3 regions of the Cohaesibacter intestini genome follow, and region 2 is predicted to be linked to each of the others. Evidence: predicted binding sites of a transcription regulator. Region 2 holds the regulator's gene; each other region holds the start of a gene.
The links. The regulator LexA, encoded in region 2, represses DNA repair genes until DNA is damaged. The targets are predictions, from matches to a motif close to TGTTCNNNNTGTGTTCNG.
Positions count from the first base shown of each region.

Region 1: DSD30_RS09785 (ATP-dependent helicase) is a predicted target of LexA. The motif match lies at 2,903-2,920, and genes of this name have one in related genera.
Region 3: DSD30_RS11775 (PA0069 family radical SAM protein) is a predicted target of LexA. The motif match lies at 3,148-3,165, and genes of this name have one in related genera.

Region 1 is NZ_QODK01000002.1:909,368-915,899, reverse strand. Features, by position in the region: gene DSD30_RS09790 (50S ribosomal protein L11 methyltransferase) at 1-259, opposite strand, end outside; gene DSD30_RS09785 (ATP-dependent helicase) at 428-2,785, opposite strand; gene DSD30_RS09780 (chloride channel protein) at 2,980-4,608, opposite strand; gene DSD30_RS09775 (hypothetical protein) at 4,596-4,991, opposite strand; gene DSD30_RS09770 (FAD-binding oxidoreductase) at 4,984-6,399, shown strand.
Region 2 is NZ_QODK01000002.1:215,956-222,487, reverse strand. Features, by position in the region: gene gltX (glutamate--tRNA ligase) at 1-120, opposite strand, end outside; gene DSD30_RS06535 (ComEC/Rec2 family competence protein) at 280-2,808, shown strand; gene lexA (transcriptional repressor LexA) at 3,001-3,714, opposite strand; gene DSD30_RS06525 (adenosylcobinamide amidohydrolase) at 3,892-4,584, opposite strand; gene DSD30_RS06520 (SH3 domain-containing protein) at 4,720-5,454, opposite strand; gene csgH (curli-like amyloid fiber formation chaperone CsgH) at 5,539-5,958, opposite strand; gene DSD30_RS06510 (hypothetical protein) at 6,004-6,532, opposite strand, start outside.
Region 3 is NZ_QODK01000003.1:225,695-232,226, reverse strand. Features, by position in the region: gene DSD30_RS11780 (EAL domain-containing protein) at 1-1,123, opposite strand, end outside; gene DSD30_RS11775 (PA0069 family radical SAM protein) at 1,876-3,051, opposite strand; gene DSD30_RS11770 (DUF1127 domain-containing protein) at 3,225-3,479, opposite strand; gene DSD30_RS11765 (LysR family transcriptional regulator) at 3,607-4,536, shown strand; gene DSD30_RS11760 (hypothetical protein) at 4,555-5,355, shown strand; gene DSD30_RS11755 (hypothetical protein) at 5,378-5,611, opposite strand; gene DSD30_RS11750 (S49 family peptidase) at 5,772-6,532, opposite strand, start outside.

The DNA of each region.
Region 1 (6,532 bases), 690 kb from region 2:
TGACCCAGTCGACGTCATCCAGTTTTTGTTCGGTCAAATCCAGACTGACCGACAGGTTGGCAAGCTCTGATTTGGCGCGGGCATGGACGTCTGCCAGATCTTCCTCCTGCGGATAAAGCGAGAGGGCCCAGACGCCCTTGTCTTCGTCGATTTCGAAGTAGGAGATGGCAAAGCCGTCTTCGTCAAATACCAGTTCGAGATGTTGGGCAGCCTTCTTGATGTCGGCGACTGTGCCTTCGGCATAGAGATAATGGGACATGGTCGGTCTCTTTTGTGCCTGTCTGCAGGCAGACTGCTTCGGTCTGGATTGTATCTGCACGGCCAATGATAGTGTGAACTGTTCGATAGCGCGGCTGGTGTCAGAAGGCAAGAGCAGGGCGCATGCGCCCCGGTCTTTGATTGGTTGCCCGTCTTGCCAAGCTGCAGGTCAGTGCTTCTCGACAAAGGAATCCAGCACGCGTTTCTGGCCAGTCTGGAACAGGATGGTCAGCTTGTTGCCGTCAACAGACTTGATGTCGCCATAGCCAAACTTGATATGGAAGACCCGCTCGCCGACCTTGTATTTGGACGGGCTGTCAGATACCGACTTGGCGACCAGCTCGCCCTCGATTGTCGGCCCGAGGCGCTTGCCCTGATCGTAGCTTTTGGCTTTTCCGCCCTTGGTTCCGCCTTTCCCGCCTTGGGCGGTTTTCATGCGCTTCCAGCCGGGGGTCTCATAATTGCTCTCATAGGGGTCCGAGTTGTCAAAGCGGCTCTTGCCATAGACCGAGCCGCCAACACCGGATGCGCCATAGCCGCCATAGGTTGATTTGCTCACTTCTACAGTTACATGTTTAGTAGGTAGTTCATCAAGGAAACGAGATTGTGCAGATTGTTGCCATTGGCCATGAATGAGACGGTTTTGGGCTAAGTAAATTTTTGCGCGTTTCTTGGCGCGTGTGATGCCGACATAGGCAAGGCGGCGTTCTTCTTCCAACCCCTTTGTGCCCGATTCATCCAGCGCCCGCTGATTGGGGAAGACACCCTCTTCCCAGCCGGGCAGAAAGACCGTGTCAAATTCCAGCCCCTTGGCGGAGTGGAGTGTCATGATGGACACCGCTTCATTGCCCTCACTGGCGTCCCGATCCATGACCAGTGCAATATGCTCAAGGAAGCCCGCGAGCGAATCGAATTCTTCCATCGAGCGGATCAGTTCCTTGAGGTTGTCGAGGCGTCCGGCAGCGTCTGGGGACTTGTCCTTCTGCCACATTTCCGTATAGCCGGATTCATCCAAGATCATCTCGGCCAATTCGGTATGCTTCATATTGGGCAGCAGGGTGCGCCAGTGGTTGAACTGTCCCAGCAGGGTTTTCAGTGCATTGCGTGGGCGCAGCTTGAGGTCATCGGTGCCGACAATCTCCGTTGCCGCTTCCATCAGGGGGATTTCCTGATCGCGGGCAAGGTCGTGGACCTTCTTGATGGTGGCGTCGCCCAAGCCGCGCCGTGGGGTGTTGACGATGCGCTCAAAGGCAAGGTCGTCGGCTGGTTGCAGCATGGCGCGGAAATAGGCCAGTGCGTCGCGGATTTCGGCGCGCTCATAGAAGCGTGGACCACCAACGACCCGATAATTCAGTCCCATGGTGATGAAGCGATCCTCAAAGGACCGCATCTGGAAGGAGGCGCGCACGAGAATGGCGATTTCGTTGAGATTATGCCCCTGCCTTTGCAGGGTTTCGATCCGGTCACCGATGGTGCGGGCCTCTTCTTTTGAGTCCCAGACCTCTTCTACGCTGACCTTTTCGGCCTCCGGGTCATTGATTTGCGGATGCAGGGTCTTGCCCAGACGGTCCTGATTGTAGGCGATCAGGTGGGAGGCGGCGGCGAGAATGTGGGCCGTGGAGCGATAATTGCGCTCAAGGCGGATGACGGTCGCGCCGGGGAAATCTTCCTCAAAGCGCAGGATATTGTCGACCTCGGCCCCGCGCCAGCCATAAATCGACTGGTCATCATCGCCGACGCAGCAAACATTGTGGCTGGCCTGCGCCAACAGGCGCAGCCAGAGATATTGGGCAACGTTGGTATCCTGATACTCGTCGACGAGAATATAGCGGAAGCGGTCGTGATAGATTTTGAGGACATCAGGGTTCTCGCGGAACAGCCGCAAACATTCGAGCAGCAGATCGCCAAAGTCGCAGGCATTGAGGATCTTCATCCGCTTCTGATAGGCGGCATAGAGCCGTATGCCATGGCCTTGGGCGAAGAGATCGGCTTCACCAAGCGGCACCTGATCAGGGGACAGGCAACGATTTTTCCAGCTGTCGATCAGGTTGGCCAACTGGCGGGCGGGCCAGCGCTTGTCGTCCAGACCATCAGCCTGAATGAGCTGTTTCATCAGGCGGATCTGGTCGTCGGTGTCAAGGATGGTGAAGTTGGATTTGAGGCCAACCAGTTCGGCATGGCGGCGCAGGATCTTGACGCAGATGGAGTGGAAGGTGCCGAGCCACTGCATGCCCTCGACCGATCCACCAATCAAGCCGCCAATGCGTTCTTTCATTTCGCGGGCGGCCTTGTTGGTAAAGGTCACGGCCAGAATCTGCCAAGGCGCGGCCCTGCGGGTGGCCAGAATATGGCCGATGCGGGTGGTCAGCACGCGCGTCTTGCCGGTGCCAGCACCTGCCAGAACCAACAAAGGACCGTCGCAATTTTCGACCGCATGGCGTTGTTCTGGATTGAGGCCGTCAAGATAAGGCGTTGGCTTCATCCGGGCCAATTGGGCGCGAATGCTGTCTTCTTCTCCGTCATTCATCTCTTGGCGCGGCTGTGGGACGGGGGGCGTGGCAAAAAGATCAGACATGGAGGCAAACGGGTCCGGTTGTTCGTGTGGGGTAGATCGACAAGCTCACGGGGTGGTCGAATCCAATTGAAGAACATTATAGCAACAAATGTGGCTTGTCATGTGAATATCTGGAGCAAAAATGCCACATGGATGTCGAAAGTACCCTAGCGATGCTCTTCGGCGTGAGTGTCGATCAGCTGTTTGTTGAAATAGCGAAGGGCATTGACCTGTTTGGCATAGCCAACAATGCGCTTGGGGTCTGCCGGGTCGATGACGGCAAGGTCCGCCCCACCTGATGCATCGAAGGCTTTGAGTGCCTTTTCCAGTGTGTCCATCAACTGAATGGTTGGCGTGTTGTCTTTGAGAATCCGGTCTTCGTCGGGCACATCGGTGCGCAAGGGCGTGAAGAAGCTGCCGACCTTGACCGTCGTGACGAGGAATTTATGGGCACCCTTTTGCAGGAAAATGCCGCGCATTTCCAGCTGCCAGTGGAAATAGGAGCGGCCATGCAGGGCCAGCGTCAGGCCGGTGGCAATCGAGACGGTCAGCAACAGGGCAATGGAGAGGGCATAGCCGCCGGTCAACTCAAAGACAATCATGGTGGTGGAGACCGGCGCGCCGAGGACGGCTGCGGCTACGGCGCCCATGCCCAGAATGGCATAAAGGCCGTGGCTGGAGGCCAGCTCGGGGAAGATTTGCGCTGCGATCAGGCCGAAGGTGCCGCCGGTCATCGCTCCGATATAAAGTGAGGGGGAAAAGATACCGCCGCCAAAGCGTGAGGCCAATGTGATGGCGGTGGCGGCTGTCTTGGCGACAATCAGGCTGGCCATCAGGGCGATTGGCAATTGCTGATGCAGGGCCTTGTCGGTCGCTTCATAGCCGACGCCGAGAATTTCGGGGAAAACCAGAGCCATGCAGCCAATGATGAAGCCGCCAATGACCGGGCGGACGATGAGCGGCATTTTGATATGGCGGGCAATCCAGTCAGTGCTCATCAAGGAAAACTGGAAGCAGACCGCGACAATGGCACAGGTGATGCCAAGCAGCGCAAAGGCTGGCATTTCCCAATAGGAGGTGATCTGATAGGCCGGAATTTCGAAAGCAGCAATGTTGCCGAAATAAAGCCGCGATAAAAGCGTGCCCATGGCCGAGGCGAGCACGATGGGCACAAAGGCGGTCATCGCATAATGGCCGAGAATGACCTCGTGGGCAAACAGGACACCCGCTATGGGGGCGTTAAAGGAGGCCGATACGGCACTGGCAACGCCGCAGGCCAGAAGGGTTTTCTTGGAGGCCGGTGTCAGCGAGAAGATGGCGCAAACAATGTTGGCAAGACTGGCACCGAGATGGACAATTGGTCCCTCGCGGCCACCGCTGCCGCCTGATCCGAGCGAGACGATGGTGACCGCAGCGCTGTCTAGCCCTTGCCAGAATTTCAGTCCCTTGCCGGAATGGGCCCGGGCTTCGATGACGTCCGCCACTCCTTCGGCCCGCTTGATCGGATGGATTTTGTCAAGGAAGATGCCGACAAACAGGCCACCAATGGTCGGGGCCAACACAACAATCCAGAAGGGAGTCGCCGCGACCTTGTCGATGATGATTTCCCCCGATGTGCCAAGCCAGAGCCATTGCACAGCGCCGATGCCAAGCCGGAACAGAATGGCGGCCAATGACACCAGCAGGCCGATAATCATTGACAGGAACCAGATTTTCGGCTGTTGGGTGCCAAGATAGGTGCGCCAGTTGGGTTCGATCCAGCTTTTCGAGATCTGTATTGGATTTAACCAGCGCATGCCTTCTGACCGCTTTCGTTGAATGGGCTGTTCCTGACCGTGGCGATGTCAGCCCTCTTGAGGGGGCGCGACATTTTGGCCCTTTTCTCAGCCCACAGTAAATAAAGATTCGCCGCGATCCCACCCGCCTTTCCCTTGTCAGCGCCATGATACACAAAGATACACAAGGCTTTGTCGGTTTTTTTGCCCGGAAACAGGCTAAGGGACCGGGATTGGCTTAGGTATGTGGCGTTCGGGGTCTTGGCGCCGGTTCGCTTGTTGCCGCCTCCGGCAATACAAAGGAAGCACTTTTTGTTTGCTTCAGTCTGCGCATTCGGTTTATTTGGCACGCTGTCAGCAAGATCAAGGACAGCAGGTTCAAGGGAGACAAGATCAATGGCCATTCAACCGCAATTTGCACGCACCAAGGATGACGCAGCGGTGAAGCGCGTTTGTGATGCACTGGCCGACCGGTTTGGTGATCGGTTCACCACAGGGCAGGCTCTGCGCGAACAACATGGCCATACCACGACCTCGATGAAGAACCAGATCCCTGACGGGGTGGTTTTTGCTCAAAGCTCTGAAGATGTGTCCGAGGTGGTCAAACTGTGCCACAGCCATGATGTGCCGGTGATCCCGTTCGGCACCGGATCGTCGCTGGAAGGGCATCTGAATGCCCCCTATGGTGGCATCTCGATCGATCTGGCGCGGATGAATGCCATTGTCGATGTGCAGGCCGAGGATTTAACCTGTACGGTGCAAGCGGGGGTGACGAGGGAAATGCTCAATTCCTATTTGCGCGATACCGGCCTGTTCTTTCCGATTGACCCCGGTGCGGATGCCTCGATTGGCGGCATGGCGGCAACGCGGGCATCGGGCACCAATGCGGTGCGCTATGGCACAATGAAGGACAATGTGGTGTGTCTGAAGGCAGTTATGCCCGACGGGCAGATCATCACCACCGCCAGCCGGGCCAAGAAAAGCTCTGCCGGCTATGATCTGACGCGCCTGCTGGTTGGCTCGGAAGGCACGCTAGGCATCATCACCGAAGTGACGCTGAAATTGTCCGGTATTCCGCAGAGCGTGACGGGCGGGATTTGCAATTTTCCGGATCTGGAAAGCGCCTGCAATGCGGTGATCCTGACCATCCAGTGCGGCATTCCGGTTGCCCGGATCGAGCTGCTGGATGAGTTGCAGGTCAAGGCTTGCAATGGCTATTCCAAGCTCGATCTGGCCGAGCGCCCGACTTTGCTGGTTGAATTCCACGGCACCGAAGGCAGCGTTGCCGAACAGGTGGAGCTGTTTTCCGACATCGTGAATGATTGCGGTGGGTCTGATTTCCGTTGGGCCTCAAAGGCTGAAGAGCGCAACAAGCTTTGGACCGCGCGGCATAATGCCTATTGGGCTGCGCATGAATTGCGGCCGGGTGCCAAGGGGCTGTCGACGGATGCTTGCGTGCCGATTTCTCGGCTGGCGGAATGTGTGGCTGAAACCCAGAAGGATATTGAGGAAACCGGCTTTATCGCCCCGGTGGTTGGCCATGTGGGCGACGGCAATTTTCATGTCCTGTTGCTGCTTGACCCGGACAGCGCGGAAGAACAGGCAAAAGCCGAAACCTTCCTTGGGCGACTCGCCCATCGCGCCATCGCAATGGGCGGCACCTGTACCGGTGAACATGGCATCGGGCAGGGCAAAATGAAGTATATGGTTGAAGAATATGGTCCAGCCCTGACCTACATGGCCGCGATCAAACAGGCTATCGACCCGAAAAACATCATGAATCCGGGGAAAATCCTTCCAAGTGTTGACTAATCCTTAACGGGCATTTGCCGCTTAGGGCTGAAATTTGCTAGCTTCTTGGTCATAAAATAGCCGGTTCTTTCTGGAATGGTTTCAATAACCTGCGTCAGACAAGAGCCGGTTTGGGGCGTGGGTGTCTGTTTGC
Region 2 (6,532 bases):
CAGCATCTTGCCGCCGTTGGCCTTGGCAAACAGCCAGTTGAACAAAGCGGTGCGGGCGCCGCCGATATGCAGATACCCGGTGGGCGATGGTGCGAAGCGCGTTACAACCTCAGAACACATAATGCTATCAATAACCTGTCATTCGGGATAAGGTAAACCGGTGGTTGAGGTTGGTTGTGACGCCGCGAAGAAGAGGGCGCATCAACCGGAAGGGTTCGGTCACCGGCATTGTGATTTGCCAAGGATCTAACACAGCTTGATATCGGGGTGAAAGGCCTCATGGGTGCCGGAAGCGCGGAAAAAGGGGAAAAGAGGGCTGTCCTGTCGTCTGAAGGGAAGTTCGAGGACCTGCTGACGCCTGAGATGCCGCTTGAACAGCGTGCAGCGGTGGGCAACATGCGCGTTTCGTCTTCTCTGTCAACTGTCGGGATCTGGATGCGGCTCTATCTGAAGATAGAGGCACTCGGCCTGCAGCTGGCGGCAAGCTGGCGGGACGATTGCGCGTGCCGGAATGCCCGCTTTCTTTGGTGCGCGCTGGCGATGGCGTTTGGTGCCGGGGCCTATTACTCGCTGCCGGATGAGCCCAGTTTCATGATTGTGGTAACTTTGATGCTGGCAAGCGCTCTATGGGGATGGCGGCGGGCCAGAAAGGGGCTGGTGGATTTTGTTCTTCTGCTGGCTATCTCGGCGCTGTCTGGCCTGTCTGTTGCCAGTTATCACGGGCAGTTTGCGTCCACCCCAGTCTTGCAGAGAGAGCTATCCAGCGCGATCACAGGGGTGATTGATCATATCGACTATCGGCAGCGGAACGGTCGCAAAGATGAACGCTGGACACTCCGCGTGGAGACGATTGACCGGATTGGAACCGATCCGTTGCCACAGCGACTGCTGCTGGTGCGCAAGGCGTTGGGGGAGCGTTTTGCGGTGGGGGAGCGCATCCGGTTATTGGCCAGATTGCAGCCGCTGCAACGGCCTTCTTATCCCGGTGCCTTTGACTATGCCCGCTATCTCTGGGCGCGTTCGATCGGTGGGCAAGGCTATATGGGGCGCAAGATTGAGCGGCTACCGAAGGCGCAGGATACGGGTATTGCGGCATGGTGGGATGCGGCGCGGCACGGGATCGAAAGCAAGAGAAGTGCGATCGCCACGCAGATTTTGGAGCGGATAGAAGGGGAGGCCGGAGGCCTTGCCATAGCATTGGCAGTCGGTAAGCGAGACTATCTGGCCAGTGATGTGAAAGAAGCTCTCAGGCAGAGTGGTCTGGCGCATATACTTGCCATTTCAGGGCTGCATATGGCGCTTGTTTCCATGTCGATCTTTTGGGGCGTGCGGGCCCTGTTTGCTTTGGTGCCGCATTTGGCCTTGTCATATCCGATCCGACAATGGGCTGCGGCCATCGCCCTTATTTGTGCTGCAAGCTATCTGGTTCTGTCGGGTGGGTCGGTTGCGACGATCCGGGCTTTTCTGATGATGGCGATTTTTCTGATCGCAATCATATTGGGGCGTCCGGCACTGACCCTGCACAATCTGGCATTGGCCCTGATTGCGGTGATCCTCTTTCAGCCCTATTCGATGGTTGAGGCGGGCATGCAAATGTCCTTTGCTGCCACCGCTGCACTGATCGCCTCCTATGATCGAATACGGGTGATGCGCATTGCTTATCGGGTAAAGCAGGAAGACAGGGGAACGCAATATCACGCGTCCGGCCTGCACTGGATGGCGCTGATACGCACGGCGGTGCGCTGGATCGGCGGAATCGGCGCAACTTCCCTGATTGCGGGTGTCGCTGTGTTGCCCTTTTCCATTGCCCATTTCCAGCAGATGGCTCCCCTGGGCCTGATTGCCAATTTGATGGTGATGCCGATCATCAGTCTGATTGTCATGCCGTTTGGGCTGGTTTCCGTCGCACTGGTGCCCGTTGGGTTGCAGGCGCTGACATTGCCTCTGGTCGGCTGGGGACTGGAGCGGGTGATTGCGTCTGCGCGTTGGATTGCCGAGCATACAGATGAACAGCTGTTGGTGGTCAGTGGGCAGGGTATGGTCTTGTGGCTGTTTGTACTGGCGATTGCGGCCTATGCCATCCACCGTGGTGGGCTTGCTTGGCTGGCGCTTGCTCCGATTGGGGCCGCTCTGCTGGTCTGGCATCTGGTCGTGCCTGCCGATCTCTGGATTTCTGGCAATGGCACAAGGGTGGCCTATCGAGGCACAGACCAGAGATGGCATCAGATCGGCTCGAAACGCGTCACGATTGATTTTGCCTCTTTGTTGCATTTTGACGGTGATGCCCGCTTGCTGGCCGCAAACCGAGCAGAAGACGACCCTCATGCCGAAGGCGAACGGAATACCTCCGGGCTACGCGCTGCTGTGCGTGTGACAACACGCCATGAGGAAGAGGGCAAGGTGCCCAAGGCGGGATGTGACCGGTTTGCTTGTTTTGCTGCTGGTCTCCATCGGGCGGATGGTCGTCCTACAGCGCTTTCGATTGGTCTGGTGCGCAAGGCGTCTGCCTTTGACGAAGTGTGTGCCACGCACGACATCATCGTCTCGAAACTACCTATTCCTGCCGCATGTGCGGGACCTCGCCATCGCATTGGACCGGATGAGTTGGCAGAGGGGGGGGGCCGTTTTGTCTGGTTTGAGCAGATTGCAAGACCTGTCGTGGACAAAGGCGGCAAAAGCTCAGTGTCGAACGCCAAGGAGACAGCAGCGAGACGGCCAATAAAGTCTTATGATGGCACTGCGGCAAGCCATCACTGGGAGCTGCACGAAGTTGCATCCTTCATCGCGGGGCGTCGCCCTTGGCAATGACACATATTTGGCAATGACGCTTACTTGGTCATCGGGCCATAGGTGTCTTGATCAACGGTGGCATTCAGCAACCGCGATATCGAATTAGACACCGTGATGCCCTGCGGGCCTTTGGCCTCCCAAACTGGGCTCGCCAAAGGATTTGGGTGGCCTATTGTGTTGAATGCTTTGAGGCGATCGAACCAACCGCGATTAGTATTGACGCATTAGGCCAACAAGCTTGCCCTGCACCCGAACACGATCCGGTCCGAAAATCCGGGTTTCATAGGCCGGGTTTGCTGCCTCCAGTGCGATGGAGCCGCCTTTCTTGCGCAGGCGCTTCAAGGTCGCCTCTTCATCATCAACAAGTGCGACAACGATATCACCGGAGACCGCATCGTCGGACTTCTTGATCACGACGGTATCGCCATCAAGAATGCCCGCTTCGATCATGGAATCGCCGCGCACCTCAAGCGCGAAATGCTCGCCACCGCGCAGCATGTCAACAGGCACGGATATGGTGTGAGACTGATGCTGGATTGCGGAAATGGGAACACCGGCAGCAATGCGGCCCATGACAGGGACAGAGACGCCGCTGCTTTGTTCGTCGGCAACCGGTTTGCTGGCGGGAGGGGTTTTCTTCTTGCCCAAACCGCCCTCTACGACGGAGGGTGAGAAACCACGGGTGGCGGAATGAAGAGTAGGGCTGTTCGCTTCTGGCAGCTTGAGCACTTCGAGTGCGCGAGCGCGGTTGGGCAGGCGGCGGATGAAGCCTCTTTCTTCCAGCGCCGTGATCAGGCGATGAATGCCGGATTTGGAACGCAGATCGAGGGCATCTTTCATTTCGTCGAAGGAAGGAGGAACGCCGGTTTCCTTGATGCGCTCGTTGATGAACATCAGAAGTTCATGCTGTTTTCGCGTAAGCATTGCTGTCTCCTGTCTGAAGCAAAATGCCCGGCTGAGAATCAAGCGAGACATCTGTGGCACAAATCACGAACAAACCATATCTGTTCCCTCTGTGTTCCGCAAGGGGAAATTCTGCATTCGTCGCATGTAACCGCGGTTTCTTGCCTTGCGCTGCTGTTCAAGGTGGGAGGGTGCCAGTCAGGACACAGCCTTTGTGCCTTTGTTGGCGGGATCATTTTCCATAATCCAGTCGGCAACAGCCTTGGCGATTGCGTCATAGACAGACTTGCCGATGGCTTCGCCAATGGCCGTATGAAGGCCGGCAAAGCAAGTGTCGCCGATGGGGGCGGCAATGGCGATGCAATCCGTTCCTGTGCCCGTCGCAAGGCCGGTCGGGATCGCATAGTGGGCGTCGCAAATGGCCGCTGTCCGGGCTTGGGTGGCAATCGAACTGGCTTCGAGCATGGCGGCTTTGGTCAGGCCTTCGCTAAGCAGCACGGCAATGTTGATGGTACCCCAGTCCTTGTCCTGATGATCAACCCGCGCGCCGATCCGTTCTGCGTTCGACAAACCGACTGTTGCGACACACAGCGCTGATACCTCGTCCACTTCTGCAGACGCAATCTCATATCGAGTGATGCTGCGTGAGGTGAGCATCGTGACTGCATTGGTGAAACCGTTTTTGTCCTGCTCATGCTGCAGCCATGTGCGCACGTCCAGGTCAACCGGCAAATCATGGTTCTTGACTTCTCGCCACAGGATACGGTCGGCCTCGACAAGGCCGGGGCGGTCGATGGCCCAACTCAACACACGCATGGTCCGGGAAAACTGGATCGTCAGCCAAGGGCAGGCGAGTGTGATGGAAGCAAGGGGAGAGGCTGGATTTGTCACGGGGCGTCAATCATCTATGAAAGGGACGGTCGGCTCGACCGAGACGCAAGTATGCTTACCCGGATTGCCTTATTTCCCCTTCTTAGATGACTCGATTGCGCCCGTCGATTGGCTCAAAGGCGCTGCCCCGGCCTATCAGCAGCCATTGACGAAGGTCAGGATCGGCCATTGCTTCTGCCTGACGGCCTGTTTCTTGATCCAACCGATGCCATCATTGAGTTTGATGCGACACCAAAGACCGTCAGAAGTGAGACTGCAGAAGGTTGCCTTGACACAACTCTCCGGTTTGAGGACTGCTTTGACCGTGGCATTGTTGCGGGGCTCGCTGCGGACGTTGAGATTGACCAGTGCCTTGATGTCGGCCGTTCCGTCGGTGCCCATCGCTGGGGGGGCGAATTGTCGCGGTTTGGCACAGGTTTGGCCATAGCCAAGATAGGAACAGCGAATAGCCTTTCTGGAGGCTGTGACCTGTTGTGCCAAAGCTGCCTTTTCCAGAATGAGGGGCATTCCACTTTGCAGGAACCTTCCGGAAATGCGCTGTTGGTTGCCACCAACCGCTGCCAGAGGGAGTTTTTTGTCGTCAACGAAGATCAACTGATTGTTTTTCAGCGTCCAGCCGCGAATGCTTGCCAACTGATTGATGCAGTTTTGCGGCTTGATGGGATAGAGCGCGTCTTGCTCTGTGGCTGAGAAAGACAAAATACACTGCCCCTGAGCGGCATGGCGCTGGTCATAGGTGATCCAGTCCCCCGCAAAGGCCTGCGCCACCGCGTTGGTGGATTGGGCCACGGATGGGGTTGGTAGCTGACCCAGCAGGATCAATGCAATGGCAGGCAAGCAAGAGGCGAAGCGTTTTATAAAGTATTTCATTGGTCTATCAGACTTCAAACATTGAGGTGAAAACGGGCTAATCTGGTCTGGCCAAAGCAGGAGCGGGCCGATTGGAAAAGGCAATCAATGGGGCGATAGAGACTTGCCACCGGGCCAAAGCCGTTGTCTCTGGGCAAGGATTTTCTGGCCGGATCGGATCGTCAATGTGGCGGTGACTGCATCCTCATCGGTGACTTTCAACTGGATGCGGGCAATTGCGTTTCCCTCGGTCTGTCCCGGTTCGATAACGCCTGCCTGACGGCTGGCAACGGAGCCGCTTGGGCCCTTTTTCTCGACCATCAGTTCGAGCGTCGTTGCCAAGAAGGCGTCGCCCTTGGTCAATGAAACAAGCGGGCTGATCGTCAGCACGTCTTTCACCATGAAAAGCTGAATGTCCGCCTGCCTTACATCATTCGCAGTGATGCCCGAGCGCGCCTCAACCGCGCCCGTGGCTGCAAGGGGCAAGCCCAAAAAGGACAAGGTGAGCCACTGGGGAACTTTCATGTCGCATCCTTCTCTCATGACAATGCAATTGACCTCTGATCGGAATCAGCGGGATGTCAGGGTCGATTGGGTGATGCTGACAGAGGCCCCATTGGTCACGATGAGTGCCGGGACGGTCGTCGAAGTGTTGTTGCCATTCACCGTGTAGCTATATTCACCGGCATTGATGCCCGTCACCTGAAGCTCGGTGTTGTTGTTGTCGCCATTCTGGGTGAGGGACGCGCGGACATTGTCTGTCGGCAAGCCGGTGGTGCCAATCGCAACTGTGCCCTGATTGCTGTTGCCCTGCTGCAGGACGTTGACCTCGGACAAGGAGCCATTGATGGTGGCGTTGGCTGTGTTGTTGCTGCCATCTTGCAGAATGGCGGCGAAGGAACCACCGGTCAGGCCGGAATTGATGGCAACCGTGGCATCATTGTTGCTGTCGGTGATCTGGCCACCCTGCTGGAGAAAGACCACGCCGCCTTCGCCCTCGAGAGTGATGTTAGCCGTGTTGCCCGTACCGATCTGGGTGGCCGGGTTGGCAAGAGCCCCGGCCTCATTGGTGGTCAGGTCGATCCGATTGAAGGTCGTG
Region 3 (6,532 bases), on a different contig from region 2:
TCAGCGTTGTCATTTGATCGACCGAGAAACGGAAGCCCATCGAGCGCAGCAGTTGCAGGGTTTCGTCTTCCAGAACGCCAAACGCGTTCATGTCAGCGAGGGAGAATTCCAGAATGACATGTTCGGCCAAATCTCTGTTCTGTTCGAACAGGCCACGCAACTGGGCAAAGAAGTCACCATCCGCCAGACTTGCCAGCGCCAGATTGCAAAAGCAATCGACCATATGCCCCCGGTCGGCCAGCCGCCGCTGCATGCGGAAGGTTTCGTTGATGGCAAGACGGTCGAGCATTGGCAGGAAGCCATTCTTGCGGCAGACCGGCAGGAAGATGTCTGGCGTGAGTAGACTGCCATCCTCCGACCGCAGACGGGCAAGCGCTTCATAATATTGTGGCTTGCGCATGGGCAGCGTGACGATCGGCTGCATGAACATCTCGATCTGCCCCAATGCCAGTGCACGTCTTACGGCGGCCTCATCTTCAGGCCGGATTATTTCTTCTTCCGGTTCCGGCATTTGATCTTCGGGATAGCCGTAAGGCGCTGTCCCCATGTCATGGGCACTCGGCTGGGACGGTCTTGGATGAGATGCAGGACCCTCGGAGAAAGACGCTGCCTGTTCGGATTGCTGCGGCATCGCACGGACGGATGAGCGCAGCAGGCTTTCCAGCTCCTGAACCGAGTGTTTGGCGGACTGGACAGTGGCATTGATTGCTTCGACCTTGCTATCACCTTCCTGCACCCGTTCATCCAACTCGGCGCAACTTTCCGCCAGTTGCTTGACCAGCGAGCCGATGATATCGAGCTCCGCCAGCACCGGCTCGATGTCTCGATTGACCCGTTCATCGAGATCGCTTTCCAGACGGTGGGCCAATTCGCGGACATCCTGAACCTCTTTGGTCAGGGTTAGCTTAAGGCGCGTCAGGTCATCCATCTGCTCTTCGATCATCATCCGATCGCGCACGCGGCTGATCTGATAGTGGACGAGCAGAAGGGTGAGCAGAATACCGAAGGCAACCGGTGAGGCTTCCGGGATGGAAAGGCCAAACCGGAAATACAACATCGCGCCAACAGAGGTGGAGATCGCAACCATACAAACGGCGATGAATATGGCTCCAAGCCTTTGCATTTGCTCTGCTCCAGTTCGGCATGACACTGCCATGCATTTGGATTCTCGGATTAATTTTCCGATGGCTGCAACATTTCAAGCCACCAGATCTCATCCGAACGCGACGACTGTCCTGATGTTTGACCGGTTTTATGGATCACGACAATCAACAACATGCCCGACGAATCAAGCATTTGACCTATCCTTAACCTAATCCGTGGCGCTGAGATGTAAAAGAGCTCTCGCGCCGGGTGTGGGCTATTTACGCCGATTGGCCAGCCTTTCACCCATGAGTGCAGACAATTTCACACCCATGCAGGGCGCATCTCGGCATGAGGGGGGCAGGAGACAGCCAATCAATTGGGAAAGAAAAGGCTGCCCCGCCTGATCAAAATTGGCGGAGATCAGAACAGGGCAGCGTTAGGCGCGATGACAGGAAGGCCATCGTCATCGCGCAGCAGGAACGATGCGGCGGGTTCCTGCTATGCTTTTCGAATACTAGTCCAAAGACTCAGGCTTCGAATTGTGACATTTGCTTAAACAAATAATTAACCAAAATCAATTTGGGAAAATTGGAGTTTCATCAAAATCAACGGCCATCCAACGAATTTTAAACGTCAGTGTAAAAAACCTCCGATTTTTCCGTTACCTACATGCTTACCTCACATGAAAAATCATGGAAGAAATGGTGGAAACTTTGATATTTGCGCCGTTTCGGGTGCTGTTGCGGGCTTTTGACACCTCCCTTGCCTAATCGAATCAAGTCATCGCTCCTAAAAAAGGGACAATTGGGCAACCTCACATTCCGGTGGCTTGAAATGCTTGAGCGCCAAACGGGTGCGGCGCGTGGCATAGCCGAGATTGCGGCACGCGACTGCCATGCGCTTGTGCAGGATATCTGCATAGGGACCATTGCCACGCATCCGATGACCAGAACGGCTGTCATAGTCCTTGCCGCCGCGCATTGAGCGCAGCACATTCATCACATGGCGATAGCGATCTGGATAATGCTTCAACAGCCATTCCTGAAACAGGGCATTCACTTCATTTGGCAAGCGCAGAAGAATGGTGCCCGCTTCACGAGCGCCAGCATCATAGGCAGCGGCCAGAATGGCTTCCACTTCCTCATCATTGAGTGCCGGAATGATGGGCGCCACCATGACACAAGTCGGAATGCCCGCCTCGGACAGTTTCTCAATCGCTTCAAGACGCTTTTGCGGGCTGGCTGCTCGTGGTTCCAGACGGCGGGACAAGGTGTTGTCCAGAGATGTTACCGATAAGGCGACCTTGACCAGATTGCGTTCATTAAGTGCTTTCAAGCGGTCGAGATCCCGCAGGATCAGGTTCGACTTGGTCACAATGCCAACAGGATGGCCCGTTTCGATTAACACATCCAGAATGGCTGGCATCAATTGATAGCGGCGCTCGATGGGTTGATAAGGATCGGTGTTGGTGCCGATAGCGATGGCCTTGGGGCGATAGCCGGGTGCCGACAATTCCTTGCGCAGCTGCGTCGCCGCTTCGGGTTTGGCGAATAATTTTGTTTCAAAATCGAGCCCGGCGGACAGGCCCATATAGGCGTGGGTCGGGCGGGCAAAACAATAGACGCAGCCATGCTCGCAGCCCCGATAGGGGTTGATCGAGCGATCAAAGGATATGTCGGGCGAGTCGTTGCGGGTGATGATGGTGCGCGACTTTTCCTCCTGCACACTGGTGCGCAGCGGTGGCAGCTCCTCCTCGTCAAAATCCACATTCCAGCCATCATCAACCGCCTCGCGCTGATAGGACTCGAACCGCCCTGCCCGATTGGAGCGCGTGCCACGCCCCTTGACGCGACGGCCCTTGTGGCGATCTGGATCAACCTGAAAGCCGACGAACGGGTCGGCATCTTCAGTGACATCCAATTGTGCATTGGAACGGCGGGTTGCCATGTCCCTTCTCTCCCTCATGACGATGGTGCCACCGCACCTCTGGTTGCTCGGTCGCTTGCATTCGCATTACGTGTTTTGCTTCACTTTTGTTCTTCTCGACTTTGCCGAATGATATGGAACATAGCAAGAACAATTTTCAAGTAATGGAGAAGGAAGAAAGAGTGGGAGGGAGAAAAACAAGGCGCGCCTTGTTAGGCGCGCCAGAAAGGCTTGTTGACAAGCTTGAGGGCTGACTCTCGGGTCATGTTGAAATCCTCAAGCACTTCGGGCGGGAAGGTTTGCAGGTCACGGGCCATTTGCCGCCGTTCCCTGATTCTGTTCCACCAGAGCGCAATGAGCGCCATCGGGGTGCCGAGCCCGATATAGCGGACAGGGGCGCCCTTCATCATGCGGCGCAGTTCTTTTTCGTCGATGCGGCGGAATGGACGCGTCGGGCGTGTATCCATATTTGGGGGGACTCCTTTTCTGGGTCGTTACTATGACGCCTTTTCGAAAGGAAAAAAATTGAATAATATGAACGGATCATGTGAGAAAAAGTGACATGACACCCGTTACATCCAGTTGGAGTATCTGATGGACAATCTGCCACCACTCGCATCCCTGATCGCCTTTGATGCGGTCTATCGCACAGGATCCGTCACCAAGGCAGCTTCGATGCTCGGACGGACGCATAGCGCGATCAGCAAACAACTGCATCAATTGCAGGATCATGCCGGGGTAACCATGTTCGAGAAAAGCGGCGCGGGCATCCAGCTCACACCGGACGGGCGGGCTTTTGCGCAAGTGGTCTCGAACAGCCTTGAGGACATGCGCAAGGCCTATCACAAGCTTTGCGGTGATGATGGCGCACAGCGGATCACCATCAAGGTCAGTTCCACCTTTGCGCGGCTTTGGGCTGTGCCGACGGTCGCCCGCTTCAATATCGATCATCCGGAAATCGAGGTGCAAATCAAACTAACCACGGTTGAAAATGCAAGCAACGGTGATGGCGGGGTGGATCTGGTGCTGTCGTGGGATCGGTTGACAAGCCCCCTTGCGGAGCATCCCAACGCCATCTCGCTTGGCGATGTGCATATCGGCCCGGTTCTCTCACCGGTCTATGATCATGCCTATGACGGGGGGAGCCTCAGATTTCAGACCCGGATCAGCCGACGCGGCTTTGAGCAAGCCTGGGGAAAATGGTCGGAACTGAGTGGCATCGACATCGTGTCGTCGCATGAGACCATTTATGATCTGTCTGCCCTGTCCTATGAAGCGGCAGAGCGGGCAATGGGGGTGACGCTGGCACCGAAATTCCTCATTGAGCGGGAGTTGAAAGAAGGATCGCTGATCGCCCCTGCAGGCTTTGTCCTGTTTCGCGAGGGGCTGCTGGTCCGGCCTTCGAGAGAACGGCCACGGCCGAGCAAGCATGCCATTGTTTTTCTCGACTGGCTTGAGGAAAATGGCCGTCTGGGCGATGACGGTTTCCTCGCCCCCACCATCGTCGAACCCCTCTGGGGATGAGCAACAAGGACAATATCCATGCAAATCACCCATCTGGAAGCCTTCAGTCTTGGCAAGGCCGAGGATGGCTATAGCGAAGATCGGCTGATCCGGACCGCACATCACTTTGGAGTGCTCGACGGCTCGCGTGGCCCGGGCTATGGCGAGGCGGATGTGATTACGGCAATCATGGATGACGCCGTGTCGATGATGGGAGCCGTGCCAAAAGACATCACACTCGAAGCTCTGGTCGAGGCCTTCACCGCCTTGGTGCGAGCGCGCAAGATCGAGGCTCGATTTGACGATCTGCGGCGAACGGGAGGCTTTGTCTTTTGCCTTTACTCTGCCCATCACCACGAAATCTGGCGGGTTGGCGACTGCAAGTTCCGCCTGCGGGGCGAAACGAATGCAAAATTCTGGCGGACAGAAGAATTGTGTGCTGAAACCCGGGCGATGATGATCCGTTCGATGCGATATGATGGCTTGTCAGAGGCGGAAATCATGGCGCATGAGGCGTATGACCAACTGATTGCAGCGCCGCTGTCCTGTGAGGCCAACTATCTGAACCGTGACGACGATGATGCGGCCTTTGGGGCCATTATTGGCACTGCGGTGCCAGCGCCTTTCATCGAACGCTATCCGGCCCAGTCGGGGCGGCTGGTCATCACGTCCGATGGCTATCCGGCATTGTTTGACACCCTTGCGGACAGTGAGGCGCATTTGGCCGCCTTGTTAACGCAAGATCCGCTTTGCATCGGCATCAACTTGCAATGCAAGGGCTTGGGACCCGGTAGGGTGTCATTTGATGACAGAAGCTATATCTCGGCAGATCTGGGATAAGCCTTTTGCTCCGCATGTCCGGTCACTTGCCGGAATTGCGCCCGTCTTTGCGTTCTTCGAACTCACCCGTATCGGGATCCATTTCCAGATCGATGATGTCGGCTTCGCGCTTTTCATGCTCGCGCTTCTTCACCAATTGTTCTTTCTGGCGTCGGACCAGGATTTCCTTGTTCTGCTCCCCCACCTTGGCCAACAGCTTGACCACAAGCCAGATGCTGCCAAGGGCCGACACCAACACCAGTATTTTGCCAATCACGTAATTTGTCTCCGCCGGAGGCCTTATGCGGCACCACTTGTTCTCTTGACACTTTTGTTTTTTGGGGCCGGTCGCTCATCCAAACAAAAAGCCCCCCTCGCCCATGCTTAGCATAGTGGGAGAGCGAGGCCAATTTCTTCTGATCGACGGGTTACGACATTCAGAGGCCAAGCCGCGACCAAAGAGCCCGTTCCTCCATGGCGCTGAGCATGGAATCGGCGGAGAGCCCCGCGGCAATGCGGTCAACGGGATCGCCCATTGCCAAGCCGATGCCGCCATTGCGACCACAGCCAAACCAGCCCGAAGGCGGCGCGATCAGCTTCAGTTTGGTTTTCTCGCCAAAGCGTTCCTTAACATAGGTGCTCATGTCGCCAAGGCCGTCAACAAGTCCATATTCCAGCGCCTTGTTACCGGTCCAGAAAGCACCGGTAAACAGGACATCTTCGCTTTGCGTCAGCTTGTCGGCGCGACGGTCACGCACCATGTCCTTGAAGGTTTCAAACAGATCCTGCAACAAACCGTCGAGATGGGCGACATGGTCCTTGTTTTCCGGCTGGAATGGATCGAGCATGCCCTTTTGGGTGCCTGCGGTATAGATACGGCGTTCGATGCCAAGTTTCTCAATAGCCTCGACAAAGCCGAAGCCACCGGACACCACGCCAATGGAGCCGACAATCGAGCTGGGATCGGCGATGATCACATCGCCGGCAATGGCAATCATATAGCCACCGGACGCGGCAGCATCCTCACAAAAAACCAGCACTTCCTTGTCTTTTTCTTTCGCCAGTTGGCGAATGCGCTGGTAAATGAAGCGACTTTGCACCGGCGAGCCACCGGGACTGTTGATCGAGATGGCAACAGCCGGGGCTTCCTTGACGGAAAAGGCCTTTTGCAACTGCCCCGCCACCGAGGCGAGGTTGA